Regions from separate parts of the Pseudarthrobacter sp. AG30 genome, predicted to be linked through region 1. Evidence: predicted binding sites of a transcription regulator. Region 1 holds the regulator's gene; each other region holds the start of a gene.
The links. The regulator HrcA, encoded in region 1, represses chaperone genes, less so after heat shock. The targets are predictions, from matches to a motif close to TTNGCACTCGNNNNNNNCGAGTGCNAA.
Positions count from the first base shown of each region.

Region 2: a site for HrcA is predicted at 4,455-4,481, ahead of DC347_RS16380 (FmdB family zinc ribbon protein). Genes of this name have one in related genera too.
Region 3: a site for HrcA is predicted at 2,394-2,420, ahead of groL (chaperonin GroEL). Genes of this name have one in related genera too.

Region 1 covers NZ_QEHL01000003.1:258,593-264,445, forward strand. The annotation lists gene hemW (radical SAM family heme chaperone HemW) at 1-92, shown strand, start outside; gene DC347_RS04405 (DUF4870 domain-containing protein) at 209-619, opposite strand; gene DC347_RS04410 (DUF3097 domain-containing protein) at 739-1,590, opposite strand; gene hrcA (heat-inducible transcriptional repressor HrcA) at 1,764-2,777, shown strand; gene dnaJ (molecular chaperone DnaJ) at 2,862-3,989, shown strand; gene DC347_RS04425 (16S rRNA (uracil(1498)-N(3))-methyltransferase) at 3,992-4,768, shown strand; gene DC347_RS04430 (GerMN domain-containing protein) at 4,755-5,675, opposite strand.
Region 2 covers NZ_QEHL01000019.1:11,787-17,639, forward strand. The annotation lists gene DC347_RS16370 (AAA family ATPase) at 1-3,214, shown strand, start outside; gene DC347_RS16375 (RcpC/CpaB family pilus assembly protein) at 3,293-4,024, opposite strand; gene DC347_RS16380 (FmdB family zinc ribbon protein) at 4,136-4,399, opposite strand; gene DC347_RS16385 (5-formyltetrahydrofolate cyclo-ligase) at 4,512-5,132, opposite strand; gene galU (UTP--glucose-1-phosphate uridylyltransferase GalU) at 5,236-5,853, shown strand, end outside.
Region 3 covers NZ_QEHL01000020.1:132,073-137,925, forward strand. The annotation lists gene DC347_RS17690 (ABC transporter substrate-binding protein) at 1-499, shown strand, start outside; gene groL (chaperonin GroEL) at 582-2,216, opposite strand; gene DC347_RS17700 (ABC transporter substrate-binding protein) at 2,506-3,768, opposite strand; gene DC347_RS17705 (cold-shock protein) at 3,765-3,971, opposite strand; gene DC347_RS17710 (LytR C-terminal domain-containing protein) at 4,134-4,766, opposite strand; gene DC347_RS17715 (DUF3263 domain-containing protein) at 4,818-5,147, opposite strand; gene DC347_RS17720 (uracil-DNA glycosylase) at 5,277-5,853, shown strand, end outside.

The DNA of each region.
Region 1 (5,853 bases):
AACCGGCCGCGGCGTTCCACGGACGGCTGGTCCTCACCCTGAAGGGCCGGCTCCTGGCGGACGCCGTGGTCCGTAGGATCCTGCCCGACTAACCGCAGCACGAACCCGGCGGGGCTTGTGGGGGCTTGATTGCGCTGGGAGCCGCTGGGTGGGCCCACAGCGGCGAGGGCCCCGGCCTGAGCTTGCGAGGGCTGGGAGCCGCTGGGGACTATTTGATCCAGCGCAGGTTGTACGGGTAGCGGTGCGGCTGGCCCCGGTTGACGTGGATCCCTGCGGCCACCGAGAAGCAGGTTAGCGCCACCCAGATCAGCGTGGCGATAACGGCGAAGATGTTGCCCACGTAGGGAATGAACACCAGGATGTTGGCCAGGACCGCGGCGATGGTGGGCGGCAGGCTGAAGTTCAGCGCTTCCTTCGACTCCTGCGCGGTGAACGGTCCGCGGTCCCGGAAGATCAGGTAGATCAGCAGGGACGGAATGCACCCCAGGATCCCGCCGAAGTGGGCCAGCGTGGCCCATTGGCGGTCTTCGCTGGCCGTGAGCGGCAGCGCATTGGCGGGGACGCCATGGTACTCGGAACGGCCTTGGCCATCCCTGTGATCACGTGCGTTTTCTGCCACAGTCTGTTTTCCTTCTGGGGTGCAAGTGGTGCTGACGACTAATAAGGACTCGGTGCCATGCTGTGAAAAGCAAGGCATCGCAGTATCCAGAATACTGGGTCGCGGGGCGGGAGCGGCTTTCAGGGCACGGTGAGGAAGTCGATCACTTCCTCAACCCGCCCCAGCAGCGACGGTTCCAGGTCGGCGTACGTGCGGACGGCGCCGAGGAGCTTTTGCCACCCCAGCCCGATATCTTCCTTCGAGGAGTGGGGCCAGCCAAAGGCCTTCAGGATGCCGGTCTTCCAGTCCTGGCCGCGGGGAATCGCCGGCCATTGCTGGATGCCCAGCACCGCGGGGCGGATGGCCTGCCACACGTCCACGTAGGGGTGGCCGACGATCAGGACATTTCCGGCGGCACCAGGGGAGGCCATCACAGCCTCGGCGATGCGCGATTCCTTTGAATCGGGCACCAGGTGGTCCACGAGGACCCCGAGGCGGCGCCCAGGTCCCGGCCTGAAGTCCGCCACGGCGGCCGTGAGGTCGTCGATGCCGTGCAGGGGTTCGACGACGATGCCTTCCACCCGAAGGTCGTCTCCCCACACCTTCTCCACCAGTTCAGCGTCATGCTTGCCTTCCACCCAGATCCGGCTCGCCTTTGCGACCTGGGCGCGCTGCCCTGCCACCCGAACCGACCCGGACGCGGTCCGCCCTGCGGCGGGACCGGCCCCAGCGCGGGCGGGCGCCGGCGGCATCAGGCGGATCGGCTGTCCTTCCAGGAGGAAGCCGAAGCCCAGCCGGAAGGACCGCGATTTTCCGCGCCGGTCCTCGAGGGCAACCACGTGCATTCCGCCGGACTTCTCCACCCGGGTGACAGCCCCAACCCAGCCGGACTGGACTTCCTCAAGCACCATGCCGCGCTCCACGGGAACCTCCGGCAGTTCGGTCCGGGCAGGGGCGGAAATCCCGCGGGGGCCCCAGTTCTGGTAGTCCATGGATTCGATCCGCCTCGCATTAGGTCCTCACCCCCGGAGTTTCGCCCGGAGCGGTACCAATGCTAACAACGGGCCGAGGCATAATAGACTGTTAGCACTGAGGCATGTCGAGTGCTAACCCCTGGGCGGCACCGGACGGGGCACGCGCCCCGGACCGTGGATGGAGGTGGAGAGTGAGCGAGCCACGCAAACTGGAAGTGCTGCGGGCGATCGTGGAGGACTACGTCCACTCCCGCGAGCCGGTCGGCTCAAAAGCGCTGGTGGAGCGCCATCATCTCGGTGTGTCCAGCGCCACGATCCGCAACGACATGGCGGCGCTGGAGGATGAGGGCCTGATCACCGCGCCGCACACCAGCGCAGGGCGGATACCCACGGACAAGGGCTACCGCCTGTTCGTGGACCAGATCTCGGCGGTCAAGCCCCTGTCGGCCGCAGAGCGGCGGGCCATCCAATCACTCCTGGAAGGAGCGGACGACCTCGACGACGTCCTGGACCGCACGGTCCGCCTCCTGTCCCAGCTGACCAACCAGGTGGCCGTGGTCCAGTACCCGCACTTGAGCAGGGCCCTGGTCCGCCACATCGAATTCGTGCTGCTGGCACCGCGCAAAGTACTGGTGGTGCTGATTGCCAACAGCGGCAAAGTCGAGCAGCGCGTGATCGACGTCGGCCAGGACCTCGGTGACGAGGCGCTGGCGGAGTTGCGGACCCGGTTCCTCGGGGCCTTGGGCGGCACGTCGCTGAGCCACCTCGCGCAGGCCTTGCCCGCCGTCGTCGCCGCCGCGCCGCACCCTCAGCGCCAGGCCGCGCACGCACTCGCGCTTGGGCTGGAGGTTTTGGCCCAGAGCAGCCGGGAAGACCGGATGGTCATGGCCGGAACGGCCAACCTGGCCCGGTCCAACGTAGACTTTCCACTCAGCATCGGCCCGGTGCTCGAAGCACTCGAGGAGCAGGTGGTGATGCTGCGGTTGCTGAGCGAAATGGCACAGGACCACCGTGGCGTGGCCGTCAGCATCGGACGGGAGAACCCTTACGACGGCCTCGCGGAGGCATCGGTGGTGGCCACAGGCTACGGCCCTGACAGCGCCGCGAAGGTAGGGATCCTTGGCCCCACACGGATGGACTACCCCACCACCATGGCCGCCGTCAGGGCCGTGGCCCGCTACCTTTCCAGGATTTTGGGGCCCTGATCCTCCGTTGCCGGACCACGTCCGGCAACGGGACCGGACACCGGGCCCAACGGCACGCAGTACAACAAGGAAGAGATACGAACTTTGAGCAGCCACTATGACGTCCTTGGAGTCTCCCCCGAAGCTACGGGCGAAGAGATCAAAAAGGCCTACCGCAAACTGGCCCGCACCCTCCACCCGGACGTAAACCCCGGGGCGGACGCGTCGGAACGCTTCAAGGCAGTCACTCACGCCTACGAGGTCCTCTCCGACCCCCAGAAGCGCCGCATCTACGACACCACCGGCAATGAGAACGGAACGGACAACGGCTTCGGCGGTGCGGGCTACGCGGGCCAAGGGTTCGCGTTCCAGGACATCTTCGACACCTTCTTCGGCGCCGGCGGCACGTCCGGTCCGGCGTCCCGGGTGCGAAGGGGCCAGGACGCGCTCATCAGCGTCCGGATCGACCTCCGCGACGCCGTCTTTGGCGTCAACAAGAAGCTCGAAGTGGACACCGCCGTCGTCTGCCCCACCTGCGACGGATCGTGCTGCCGCCCCGGCACACACCCCGAGCGCTGCGATATCTGCGGCGGCAGCGGCCAGGTCCAGCGTGCCGTCCGCTCCATTCTTGGCCAGGTCATGACGGCGGCCCCCTGCGGCACCTGCGAAGGCTTCGGCACGGTCATCAAGGATCCCTGCAACGAATGCAGCGGCCAGGGCCGCATCCGCAGCCGCCGCTCACTGACCATCAAGGTTCCTGCCGGTGTTGCCACCGGAACCCGCATCCAGCTCTCCGGGCAAGGCGAAGCCGGCCCCGCCGGTGGCCCCGCAGGCGACCTCTACGTGGAGATCCGGGTCAACAACGACGCCACCTATGTCCGCGAAGGCGATGACCTGCACGCCACTTTGCACATCCCCATGACAGCGGCTGCCCTCGGCACGGACGTCAGCCTGGAAACCTTCGACGGCAGCCAGGAGATCGACGTCAAGCCCGGCACCCAGTCCGGCGAGGTCATTACCCTCCGCGGTCTGGGCGTCACCCACCTGAGGGGCTACGGGCGCGGAGACCTGAAGGTCCACCTCCAAGTGGACACTCCCGCCAAACTCGACGCCGCGCAAGAGGACCTGCTGCGCCAGCTGGCCAAGCTCCGTGGGGAACAGATCACCGAGGGTAAGCTCGCTGCCAGCGGCGGGATGTTCGCCAAGCTCCGGGACCGGCTCGGTAACCTGTAGCGGTGAGCAACCCCGTATTCTTTGCCAGCCCCGGCTCGCTGGACGGCCTGGCGCCCGGCCAGGTCTTTGTCCTGGAAGGCCCTGAAGCCCGGCACGCAGTCACCGTGAAGCGCTTGTCGCCGGGGGAGGCCGTGGACATCGTGGACGGCGCCGGCGCCCGCATGACCGGCAAGGTGGCATCAGCATCGTCCTCCGCGCTGGAAGTGGAGTGCGGGACCGTGGTGGCCGAAGACAGGCCCGAGGTCCGGTTGGTGCTGGCGCAAGCGCTGGCCAAGGGCGACAGGGACGAACTGGCCATTGAGACGGCAACGGAACTGGGCATCGATGCCGTCATACCCTGGCAGTCGGAACGGTCCATCGTCCGCTGGAAGGGGGACCGGGCCGCCAAGGCCCATGCCAAGTGGCAGTCGGCCGTTGCCGCTGCCGCCAAGCAGGCCCGCCGCGCCTGGATTCCCGAGGTACGGGACGCCGTTGAAACGTCCGGGCTCTGCAACGCCGTGGCCGCCGCGGACCTGGCCGTGATCTTGCACGAAGACGCTGTCAGGCCCCTGCGCACCGTCCTGGAAGGATGGCAGGGGAGCGCGGGCACCGGGCCCCGCGAGATCCTGCTGATTGTTGGCCCCGAAGGCGGCATCAGTCCCCGCGAGGTGACGAAGCTCTGTGACAACGGCGCGGTGACGGCCCTGCTGGGGCACCACGTCCTGCGGTCCTCCACTGCCGGCCCGGCCGCCGTCGTGCTGGCCAGCGATATCCTGGGACGCTGGGCTACCGCACCCTAAAGGACCGGGTGTCCTCGTTCCGGTCCGGTTCTCCACCGGATCCGGCCTGCGCCACGTGGAGTTCATAGTCACCGGCCGGCAGGTTAAGGGCCAGTGTGAAGACCCCCGCCTGGCCCTGCTCCGCGGCCGCCGTCGTTTCGCCGCTCAGGAAAGGCGTCTTGCCGCCACCGTTGTCCGCAACCTGCAGGATTTGCCAGTGGAGCTTGGCTCCCGGCGACGTGCTGCGGCCCGTGATCTTCACGCTTCCTGCCGGGACTTCGGTATTTTCCTGCGGATCAATGATCCAGACCGGCGCCACCAGGCCGGCAGCACGGGTCATCAGGGCGCCCAGCTGGACCTTCCCGAAAGCGACGTAGTCGGTGTGCCCGTCCACGAGGATCCGGACCCGGACCTGCTGGCTGGTGTCGATCAGCCCCGAACTGGCGGCCGCCGCGGTGGCCGTATAAATCAGTTGCTGGATGGCGCGGGCAGCCATGTCGGCGTCGAGGTTGCTGTTGAACGCGTCAGCCGAAACGTCCACCGTAATGACGTCTTTGCCTGAAATCGAGGTGGCCAACTTATCCGGATTCTGCCATGGCGTGAAGAAATCGGGGTCGAGCGGCTTCTCCGACATCATGGCCCGCAACGCACGCGTTACCGGGTTGTCCTGCTCCGGGACATCGCGGAATTCGCGGTACAGGAAAATGTTGCCGCCGCTGCGGCCGATCCAGTACACGGGCGCCTTGTTGGAGGATTGGGTGGTCTCCAGCGGAGCGCTGGTGGACGGTGCGTCCGGCATGGTCCCGCCGGACGCCGGGACCGAGGCGAGGGTGCCGGTGGGCGATGGGCCGCCCTCAGCGGTGCAGCCTGCCAGTATGGGAACGAGCACCAGGACGCCTGCCAGGACCGCCGGGCGCAAGGGGCCCATCGTTCGGCCTGCCCTTTTGGGCACAGAGGTATCCGGCACTGTCCTGCCCTTGTCCTTTCGTGGCGTGGCGGGCCGATCCCCTGACGGCCTGGAGTCCCAGCAGTTGCTGGATTTCCAGCATTGCACAGCGGTGCAGCCCAGCAGCGGTTCTGTGGCCCTCACGCCCCAACTGCAACGG
Region 2 (5,853 bases), on a different contig from region 1:
GCAGCAGCTGAAGGGCCAGCTGGTGCGGGCGATTGTCCGCAACGAAAAGTCCTTGGAACCGCAGTTGGGCAACCTGCACACCACCCTGACTGAGCACCGGCACGCGCTCATGGACCACGTGGCGTCGCTGCACAACGTCCGGGACCGGTGGGGCTGCTCGCCCTACCAGGCCATGCAGTCCCTCGCGGAGCTCACCTCGATCCATCCGGCGCCGGCCACCACCGTCCGGTTGAAGCGCAGTGTCCTGGACAGCATCCGCGACCGCGAGGAGCTGGCCGGACGGCTTCGCCGTGCTGCCGAACTGGGCAGCTTCAGCAAGGCCGCCACCACCAGCCCCTGGCACGGCGCGCGGTTGCTGACCCGGAAGGAAACCGAGGAAGCGCAGGATCTGGTCCGCTCCGTGGCCAAGAGCCTCCCGGTGCTGCGCGACCGCATGGACGCCGTCGCCGAGCACGCTGAAATCCGGCTGGGGGAGTCCTTTGCGGAATGGGGCGAGCAGCTCGAGCTGCTGGTTGCCGTCCGCGGCAGCCTGGACAAATTCACGCCGGACATCTTTGACCGGCCCGTGACGGACCTGATTTCCGCCACGGCACCGTCAGCGTGGCGCCGTGAGCGCGGCATCGAAATGACGTCCATGCAGCGTTCCAGGCTTCGGCGGGTGGCCAAGGAATACGTCCGCCCCGGCGTGCACATCGCCGACCTGCACACATCCTTGGTCCTGGTCCAGGAGCAGCGCGCCCTCTGGGCCGGGTATGCCACCACCCAACGCCATCCGGCGGTTCCGTCCGGCCTTGCCGAAATGAACGCCATGTACCGGTCGCTGGACGCGGAGCTGGAACAGCTGGGCCAGGCGCTCCGGCACACGGATGCCGGCGGGTCGCTCGCCACTGCGCCCTACGGCCAGCTGATGGAGCGGCTGGAACGCCTCGTGGCGGACACCGATACCCTCAAGACCTTGCCCGAACGCACACTACTGATCGAAAACATGCGTGAGCACGGTTTGGGCGAACTCCTTGCCGACCTCGCGGAGCGGGAAGTCCCGGAACGGTCCGTTGCAGCCGAGCTGGAATTGGCGTGGTGGCAGTCGGCCCTTGAGGCCATGATCAGCGGCGATGACTACTTGGCCATGTCCGACGGCGACGCGCTGCGCCGGCTCGAGGCCGAGTATCGGTTGGCGGACAACGCGCACATCGCCAGCGGCGCCGCACGCCTTCGCTGGGACTTGGCGGAACGCTGGCGCGGGGCGATCGCCGAGCAGCCGCGCCAGGCGGGCCTGCTGCGGAGCCTGCTCAAGGACGGCCGGGTATCGCTCCCGTCCTTGACCGCCCAGGCTCCTGACCTGATCGGCACGCTGGTTCCGGTGTGGTCTGTCAGCCCGTACCTGATGACCGGGCTGCTCCCGGCAGAGCAACACTTCGACGCCGTCGTGATCCTGGATGCCGAGGCCACGTCCCTGCAGGCCGTCCTGCCGTCGATCGCCCGTGCACGCCAGGTGATTGCGTTCGGCGACCCGCGCATCGCGTCGCCCCGGACCTTTACCGTGGGCGTGGAACGCCTCGCCGCCGGTGAGTCCGCCCACCACAGGGTGGAGAGTGCCTTCACGGCTCTCTCTGCGGTGCTTCCGGTTTGGCGGCTGAACGTGGTGTACCGGGCCGTGGACGAGGACCTCGTCCTGCAGCTGAGCAAGAACTTTTACGACGGCGGGTTGCGCCGGCTGCCCGAGGGCCAGTCGGCGACGGGCTTGGACCGGTCGCTGCTGGTGGAGTACCTGCCTGACGGAACCGGCTTGCCGAGCGCAGACCACGAGGGTGTGGAGTCGGTGGTGGCCGAGGTCAACCGGGTGGTCGAGCTCGTGTTCGAGCACGCCCGCCTGCGTCCGCGCACTTCGCTCGCCGTGGTCACCGCCAGCCTGCGGCATGCCGCCAGGATTGGCGAGTCCATCCGCCTCCAGCTGGCCAACCAGCCCGGAATGGCCGGTTTCTTCGGTGCCGGTGCTGAGTCCTTCAGGGTGGTGGACCTGGAGAGGGCCCAGGGGCTGGTTCGCGACCATGTTATTTTCTCCCCAGGTTTTGGCCGCACCCCGCACGGCCGGGCGCTGCACAACTTCGGACCATTGTCCGCGGAAGGTGGCAGGGAGAAGTTCGCCCTGGCCATGACGCGGGCGCGCCGGTCCATGCATGTGCTCACCTGCTTCAGGCCCGAGGACCTGGACCACACCAGGCTCACGCACGGGGCGGTGGATCTGTACACGCTGTTGAACCGCGAAATTTCGGGTAACACCGACCTCGGAACTCCCGCCTCCCGGGCTGCCGCCAGCGAACAGGCACTCGGTGCGGACCCGCTGGTCGCCGACTTGGGTGACCGTTTGCGCGCCCGCGGCGCCCGGGTTTGGCACCAGTACGACGGCGCCATCGACGTTGTGGCCGCGGCTGACCCGCTGAATACCATGGGCAAGGATGATGCCGACCTGCCACGACCAGTGGCGATCGAGTCTGACGGCACCGGGCAGTACCGCACCATGAGCGTCCGGGAACGCAGCAGGCTCCGCCCGGAGCTGCTGGAGCGCCTGGGATGGCGTTATATGCCGTTGTGGACCATCGAGGTATTTACCGACCCGTCGTCCTGTGCCGACCGCATTGCCGGGTACCTCGGCCTGGAAAACCTGGTGCTGCCGGGCAGGACCGGGCACTCGGCTGGATTCCTTGACGACGACGTGGACCAGGCGCTCAATGGTATCGATGCAGCACCGGCCGCCGGTGTTGCCTATCTGCCGCGGAACGCCAATGGCGGGAACCGGAGTGACTCCGGAGACCCCGCCGCGGGCATCCGCCCCAGCCAGGGCCGGCGGGCCGGTGGCCTGGACGCCAAGGAGGCCAACGGCATGGCCGCGGAAGACAGTGTCTCCGACGACAGTGTTTCCGACGTCAGTGTTTCCGACGACAATGGTTCCGGCAGCGATATTTCCGACAACAATGGGTCCGCGGAAGATCGGGACGGAGAAGATATGAGCGAGAACGAGAAGACGGAAGCGGTACCTGACGGCGGAAATCCGGCAGGTGCGCCTCACTCCACTCCAGCGCCAGGGCGGGCCACCTCAGGTACCGACGCTGTGCTGCCCAGCAAGGCTGCGGAGGACGACGCCCGCAGCTGGGGCGACCGGGAGGATGACCACGACGCGTGGCTGAAGGAACAGAAACCGCCGCACTGGGGCTGACCAGCAGCGGGGCTGACGAGCAGCCAAGCCTTTGGGCCCGGGCAACCCGGAAGTTGTTGAGGGATCGTATCCGTGGTGTCACGGCGGACCAACCAGGACGAAGAAGAGCCTGCCCTGCGTTGACGCTCCAGCCAGCCGGGATGACTGTTCCGCGTTTGCTGCCACCACTATCAACCCGTCGGTCTCCGTTGTACCCAGCCACTGGCCACCCTGGCCGCCCTTGTTCGAAGTCCACAGCACGGGAACCGCAGACGCCAGCACCTCGGAGGGGCCTTGCTGGTCAAACCCGTTGGCAGATGTGAGCACCACATTGACCAACTGGCCCGGGGCCACAAGCTGAGTGGAGGACGGGTCCGCCATGCGGAGCGGAACCGCGGCCGAGCCCGGAGGCGTCCCAACGAGAAGGCCCGGTCCCAGGAGTTGGGCGTCGGTAACGAGCTGGCCCTTTCGTAACGGACCGGCGAGCTGCTTGCCGGCGGCTGCGGCAGTGTCTTGGAGGAAGCCCTCCGCCACCATCCCGGGCGGCACATGAACGCTGGCCAAATCTGCCGCCGTCACAGCGGTACCTGCCGGAAGATCCCGCGCAGCAGCAAGTGCTGTCACGGTCGAGAGCGGAGCCGGCGTCAGTTGATTGACAGTGATGGCCGCCGCTGCACACAGGACCAGGGCGGCGGCCAGGCGGCGGTTGCGGCCCAGCCAGGACGCTACCCGCGCCGGGATGGGGTGGTTGGCCTTGGCGGGACGGCCGGTGGTGCGGGACGTCGTGGGAATCCGGAGGCTGTCGCGGCCGCGGCGTGGATATGCAGGCATGCGCCCACGCTATGGGCAGCCGAAGCGGCAGGACAGTGGTGGCTGCAGCTATGTGGACAAAGGCGGCCGGCGCCCGAAGGTGCCGGCCGTCGTCGTCATCAGTGCTTGGGGCTAGCTGGCCGCTGCAGCCGGGGCTGGCGATGCCGCCGGCGTCGCCGGCGTCGCTGCCGGGGCGGAGGAGACCGAGCTGCCCTTGGAATCGCGGGAGTCGGTACGGTAGAAACCTGAGCCCTTGAAAACCACACCCACGCTGTTGAACTTCTTGCGCAACGTGCCCTCGCATTCGGGGCAGGATGTCAGGCTGCTGTCCGAGAACGACTGGACGATATCGAAGGCGTGGCCGCAATCCTTGCAGGCGTAAGCATATGTTGGCACTGGTGCTCCTCCTCTTGGGCAAACGAGAGGTCCCGTGCTGCCACCCGGTAATTCGTTAGCAGTCGCAGGGCCTGAGTGCTAATTCTATCACTGCGCCCGGAAGGGACCGGGCTCAGCCGCCACCCGCCAGGCCCCGGTACCCGGAAGGCATCAGGACACCCGGGACCGGGCGGTCGAATTCCTCGGCAGGAATCCGCCCCGCGGGAAGCAATTCATCGTCGTAGATAACAGCGGCCAGCGGTATTTCCTTCCCGGCAGTGGCGAGATGCCCCAGGAAGGTGTCGTAGTAGCCGCCCCCCTGGCCGATCCTGTTGCCTGACAGGTCCACGGCAGTGGCGGGAATGATGAGCGCCGCTGCGCTTCCGGCCGCGTCGGGCCCGTGCCGTCTCCCGGCGGGTTCCAGGATGGGCGCGTACCGGCTGCGTTCGAAGCTGGTGTCCGGGGTCCAGAACACCCAGCTCAGCTCCCGGCCCGGCTCGCATACCGGAAGCAGGACCTCGTGGCCGCTGCCGTGCAGCGCCTTGACCAGCGGCATGGTGGGCGGTTCCTTGCCGACACCCAGGTAGACGCATACGGTGCCTGGGCGCCCCGCGGTGACGGATGCTGCCCAGGCTTCCCCGTGGCGAGCCAATGCCGAACCGGCGGCGTCCAGCTTCGCCTCCGTCAGCGCGGCGCGCCGGCGCCGGTGGGCCGCCCGGATATCGTCCTTCGCGGGATTCGTCTGCTCCTGCATGGTGTCCTTCCTTGGTACCGGCGTTCCGCGGCGTCACGGGCGGATGACGGCCCGCTGTGCCGGTGGTTACTGAAATGCTTGACGCTGACGTTAGATTAGTCCGGTGACTACCAGTAACCCCAGAGTCCGCAAAGCCGTCATCCCAGCAGCGGGCCTGGGCACCAGGTTCTTGCCGGCCACCAAGGCAATGCCGAAGGAAATGCTCCCCGTCGTGGACAAACCTGCCATCCAGTACGTGGTGGAGGAAGCCGTCCATGTGGGCCTGAACGACATCCTGATGATTACGGGCCGAAACAAGCGTGCACTGGAAGACCACTTCGACCGCGTGCCCTCGCTCGAATCGACGCTTGCCGACAAGGGCGACACGGAGAAGCTCGCCTCCATCCAGGCAGCCAGCCAGTTGGGCGACATCCACTACGTCCGGCAAGGCGACCCGCACGGCCTGGGCCACGCCGTGCTCCGCGCCAAACAACACGTCGGCGACGAAGCCTTCGCTGTCCTGCTGGGTGATGACCTCATCGATGCCCGTGACGAACTGCTGAGCACAATGATCGACGTGCAGGCGAAGACCGGCGGGTCCGTCGTCGCCCTCATCGAGGTGGAGCCGGCACAGATCAGTGCCTACGGCTGCGCCGACGTCCAGGAACTGGACGGCGAAGGCTATGTCCGCGTCAACCGGCTCGTGGAGAAGCCCTCACCCGAGGAAGCACCGTCCAACCTG
Region 3 (5,853 bases), on a different contig from region 1:
GGCCATGGCCTGGTGGTGGACCAACCAGCTGGGGTCCCTGGAGTCCACCACGGGCAGCAGCATCAAGATGCTGCGGGCACCGAGCATCAGTGGCGCATCGGCAAGCAACGGGATGTACTACAAGCCCACCATGTTCTGGTCGGCTTCGTCCCGGTCCAAGCACCCGCAGCAGGCGGCTGAATTCATCGACTACCTCACGAACAGTCCGGAGGCAGGCGGCATCCTGATGACGGACCGCGGCGTGCCCACCAACAGCGCGATCGTCGCGGGCATTACTCCCTCGCTCAAGCCGGCTGACACCACGGTGGTGGGCTTCCTCAAGGACATAGCGCCGGACGTCAAGGGCGCCCCGCCGGTCCCGCCGGTGGGTGCGGGCAGCGTCCAGAACGTCATCAAGCGCTACACGGATGAAGTACTGTACGACCGCCTGACCCCGCAGGCAGCCGCGGATGCCTTCAAGAAGGAGGTTGAAGGGATGCTGGCTTCCGCCAGGAAGTAGCCCTCGGAACCATAAAAATGCGGCCCCCTCCAAACGGAGGGGGCCGCATTTCATGTCAGCGGGACAGGTCCCGGCAGTGGGCTTAGAAGCCGCCCATGCCGCCCATGCCGCCCATGTCGTCTCCACCGGCGGGGGCAGAAGCCTTCTCGGGCTTGTCTGCCACCACGGCTTCGGTGGTGAGGAACAGGCCGGCGATGGACGCCGCGTTCTGCAGGGCAGAGCGGGTGACCTTGACCGGATCGTTCACGCCGGCTGCCAGCAGGTCGACGTACTCGCCGGTGGCTGCGTTCAGGCCGTGGCCTGCGGGCAGGCCGCGGACCTTGTCGACAACCACGCCGGGCTCGAGGCCGGCGTTGAAGGCAATCTGCTTCAGCGGGGCGTCAATGGCAACGCGGACGATGTTGGCGCCCGTTGCTTCGTCGCCGGAGAGCTGCAGGTTGGCAAATGCCTTGGCACCGGCCTGGATGAGGGCAACACCGCCACCGGCGACGATGCCTTCTTCAACCGCAGCCTTGGCGTTGCGGACGGCGTCCTCGATGCGGTGCTTGCGTTCCTTGAGCTCAACCTCGGTGGCGGCACCGGCCTTGATGACTGCAACGCCGCCGGCCAGCTTGGCCAGGCGTTCCTGCAGCTTCTCGCGGTCGTAGTCGGAGTCCGAGTTCTCGATCTCGGCGCGGATCTGGGATACGCGGCCGGCGATCTGGTCGGCGTCGCCTGCACCCTCGACGATGGTGGTCTCGTCCTTGGTGACAACAACCTTGCGGGCCTGGCCCAGCAGTTCGAGGCCTGCGGTCTCGAGCTTAAGGCCCACTTCCTCGGAGATGACCTGGCCGCCGGTGAGGACGGCGATGTCTGCCAGCTGTGCCTTGCGGCGGTCGCCGAAGCCCGGGGCCTTGACGGCAACGGACTTGAAGGTGCCACGGATCTTGTTGACGATCAGGGTGGCCAGGGCCTCGCCCTCGATGTCTTCGGCGATGATCAGCAGCGGCTTGTTGGACTGCATGACCTTTTCGAGGACAGCAACCAGTTCCTTGACGTTGGAGATCTTGGAGTTGACGATCAGGATGTACGGATCCTCGAGGACCGTTTCCTGGCGCTCGGCGTCTGTGACGAAGTAGGCGGAGATGTAGCCCTTGTCGAAGCGCATGCCTTCGGTGAGTTCAAGCTCCAGGCCGAAGGTGTTGGACTCCTCGACCGTGATGACGCCTTCCTTGCCGACCTTGTCCAGGGCTTCGGCGATGAGGGCACCAATTTCGTCGTCACCGGCGGAGATGGAGGCGGTGGCCGCGATCTCTTCCTTGGTTTCGATTTCCTTGGCGGAGGCCAGGAGTTCGCGGGTGACGGCTTCAACGGCCTTCTCGATGCCGCGCTTGAGGGACAGCGGGTCGGCACCGGCGGCAACGTTGCGCAGGCCTTCCTTGACCAGCGCCTGGGCCAGCACCGTCGCAGTCGTGGTACCGTCGCCGGCGACGTCGTCCGTCTTCTTGGCAACTTCCTTGACCAGCTCTGCGCCGATCTTCTCGTACGGGTCGTCCAGCTCGATCTCCTTGGCGATGGAAACACCATCGTTGGTGATCGTGGGGGCGCCCCACTTCTTTTCGAGGACGACGTTGCGTCCACGCGGGCCGAGGGTGACCTTAACGGCGTCGGCGAGGGTGTTCAGGCCACGCTCAAGGCCGCGGCGTGCCTCTTCATCAAATGCAATGATCTTGGCCATAACGGCAGTAGTCCTTTCGGGACAGTCGTTAAGAATGAACCTTCGCTGCAGTGCCCGCGACGGACGATCCTTCGACAGCGGCCTCTGTATGCCTCCGCCTGGGGATCTCACTGAAGTGAGGTGTTTCTTTCGCTCTTCGACCGGTGCCTTGCGCGGCCGGCCGGAACCGGGCGTTGCTTAGCAGTCGGTACGTCAGAGTGCTAACTCCATAATTAGCACTCCCCCGGTGAGAGTGCAAGCGAAAAGACACCGGAGGGGCTGCTGGCGGCGGTCGCTTCGCCGAGGGCGATCAGCCCTGATGTCCGGCTGTCTCCCGGCCGCTCGGAGTGGGCAGGTTGTCCGCCCCGTATGTAAAGACGGAGAAGGACGCCACGGTGATATCCCCGTTCGCGTCGAAGGCAATGGGGCCCGACTCGCCGTCGTAATTGATGTCGGGGCCGGCAGCCAAACCGCCCAGGCACGCCTTATAGGTCACGCACGGCGCAGCGGCCGTTCCGGCGCCTGGTGCCGCTGTTCCGCCCGATACCGGGATCAGGTTGGCGGCGATCGAGCGGCCGGCGTCGTCCTGCGCGCGGGCCGCTGCCAGCGCGGCCAGGGTCACGGCGTCGTAGGTCTCGGCAGCGTAGGAGACGTCCTTCAGCGACGGGTCCACCGCCAGGAGTTTTTGCTGGAAGGCGGCGGTAGGCAACTGTCCCGGTACCACCGCGCGGGCGCCATCCAAGACCTTGGAACCGAGGCCGGAGCCGTAGCGGGCGAAAGCGCCGTCGCTCATGATGATGCGTGAACCGCCAACGCCGGTACCGTTCAGCGCGGCCAGTGCGCCTTGGGCGCCCTCACGGGCTATCAGGACGACGGCGTCCGGCTTGGCTTTGGCGATGGAGCTTGCCGCCGCGGCGTCCCCGGTCGTGAAGCCGGCACCGGGAAGGACGGTAAGCCCGGACTGCTTTGCCGCTTCCGTGACGGCGGCCTGCAGGTCCTTGCCGTAGGTGCCTTCCTGGTACAGCACGCTGACGGTGGCAGCCCCGGCGTCCTTGGCGAGTTTGGCCAACACAGGCCCTTGCGCGACGTCGGCCGCCGCGGTGCGGAAGTAGTAGCCGCCGCTGGCCATTCCGGTCAGGCCGGCAGCGGTGTTGGCCGGGGAGATGAGCGGTATGCGCGCGCGGGACAGGACGCTTACGGCTGCCTCCGCATGGCTGGAGTCGGTGGGTCCGATGACCACGTCCGCCTTGGCGGCGAGCAGGGCTTTTGCCTGCCCGGCGGTGTCCTGTTCCGGGTGTGCGGGCAGCAGTTCGACGGGGCGGCCCTTGTGTCCCCCGGCTGCGTTGATGTCCTGGACGGCCAGCTTGGCGGCGGCGAGCTGTGGCTGGTTCAGGAAAGCGTTGCCGCCGGTGTTGTCCAGGACCAGGCCCACCCGGAGGACGCCGTCGCCGGATGCCTCGGCGGATTCCACCCGGGCGTTTCCGCCTGTCCCGGAGCAGGCTGTGGCGCCGAGAACGGCTGCCAGGGAAACGGCCAGGGCAGCGCGGACGGCGGGACGGTGCTTCGGCTTCACTCGGCGGGCCGGACGTTTTCCGCCTGCGGGCCCTTGTCGCCCTCGCCGACCTCCAGCTGCACCCGTTGTCCTTCCTCAAGGGCCCGGTAGCCTTCGCCCCGGATCGCAGACCAATGGACAAAGATGTCATCACTGGAGCCGTCAACGGTGATGAAGCCGTAGCCTTTTTCAGCGTTGAACCATTTGACGGTTCCCAGTGCCATGGTGACCAACTCTTTTCCGTTGCGGCCGGGTGGGCCGGTGCTGTTGCGTGCAGCCCCGCGGGCCGTGGCCTGGAATCACTCTAGCCAAAGGCCGCCACGGGCCGCAGGCTGCGGCAGGCCCCGGGCCGGGAACGTTATGCAGGCGTAACTGAGGCCGGCCGGTTACCGGTACCCGGGGCCCAGGACCACCACGAGCGGCACCTGGAACTCGGTGCTGCTGACGACCGTGGGGATGTTCAACAGTGCGGCGAGCTCCTGGGCACTGGCCAGTTGCTGGGGACCGGCGTAGTAGATCACGGAGGATTTCTGCGGTGCGCCGGACCAGTTGCCTACCTGTCCGAGCTTCCAGCCGTCAGCCTGGACTGTTCCGCCAATGCGGCTGGCCAGCCCGGCGGTACCGGCCGCGTTGTAGACGGCCACTGCCTGCGTCCGGTCGACGACGGCCTGCTGGGTGGCCGACTGCGTCGGCTCCGGGCTGCCGCTTGGGGACGGCCCGGCGGTGGCCGAAGGTTCTGAAGCGGCCGGGGGCGTGGTTGCCTGCGTGGTGGACGGGGTGGATCCGGTACCCGCCAACGCGGTGGATTCCACGCTGGCAGAGGCCTCGGTTGCCGTGGCGTTGAACCCCAGCTTGGGGAGGATCAGGAAAGACACCAGCCCGATCGCCAGCGCCGCGACGCCCACTGCGAGGATGGGCCACAGCCGCACCCGGGACGGGGCCGAGGCCGTCCGGTGGACACCTTGTCGCGACGCGGCCTCGGGGACCTTGTCGAATTCATCGCGGGCGTATTTGGTCATGGTGGAAGGACATCCTTGTTGATTGCTGCCAGGGTCCCGGCCTGGGGCGTGCTAAGCGTCGGATCCCAGGCGGCGGGCGGTGCGTGCACGGTGGCGCGACGTACGTAGTCTACGCAATCTCTTGACCAGCATGGGATCGTGGGCCAGGGCATCCTCGCGGTCGATCAGGGCATTGAGGAGCTGGTAGTAATGGGTTGCGGAGAGGTCGAACAGCTCCCGGATGGCCTGTTCCTTGGCCCCCGCGTACTTCCACCACTGCCGCTCCAGCGCCAGCATCTGCTGTTCGCGCTCGGTGAGGGAGGAGTCACGGAGCAGAAAATCCGCCAGCAGGGGATTCCGTGGATCCTGCTCCGGCAGGTGTTCCCGGGCCGGTTCCGCCACGGCACACTCCTTCGCTGGTTACGGTAAATGTCTTACCCCCATGCTAGCGGGCGAATCACAGGAGTGTCATTCGGCCCGGCCGTCGACGCACTTTCCCGACCGGCGGGCTCCTGCTGCAAGAATGGACCGATGTTTGAATCGGATGCGTTGTTCGACCTGCAGCACGACCCGGCGGACGCCACCCGCTTCAGCGACCTGGCCAAGCTGCCCCTGGCGGAGCTCATGGCGCCTGACTGGGCGGCGGCGCTGCAAGGCGTCGAAGCGAAGCTGCGGTCGGTGCTGGACTTCCTTGCCGGCGAAGAGGCGGCCGGGCACCAGATCCTCCCGCCGCCGTCGAACGTCCTGCGTGCGTTCCGCCAGCCGCTCGCCGGCGTGAAAGTCCTCATTGTGGGGCAGGACCCCTACCCCACGCCGGGGCACGCCGTCGGCCTTTCCTTCTCCGTGGACGCGCGCACGCGCCCGCTCCCCCGCAGCCTGGCGAACATCTACCGTGAACTCGAATCCGACCTGGGCATCTCCCCTCGCGTCCACGGCGACCTGTCCGCCTGGACGGATCAGGGAGTCCTGCTCCTGAACCGGGTGCTCACCGTCCGGGCGGGGTCCGCGGGCTCCCACCGGGGCAAGGGCTGGGAGGACATTACGACGGCGGCAGTCACGGCAGTGGCCGGACGTCGGGCCGCGGACGGGTCCAGGACGCCCCTGGTAG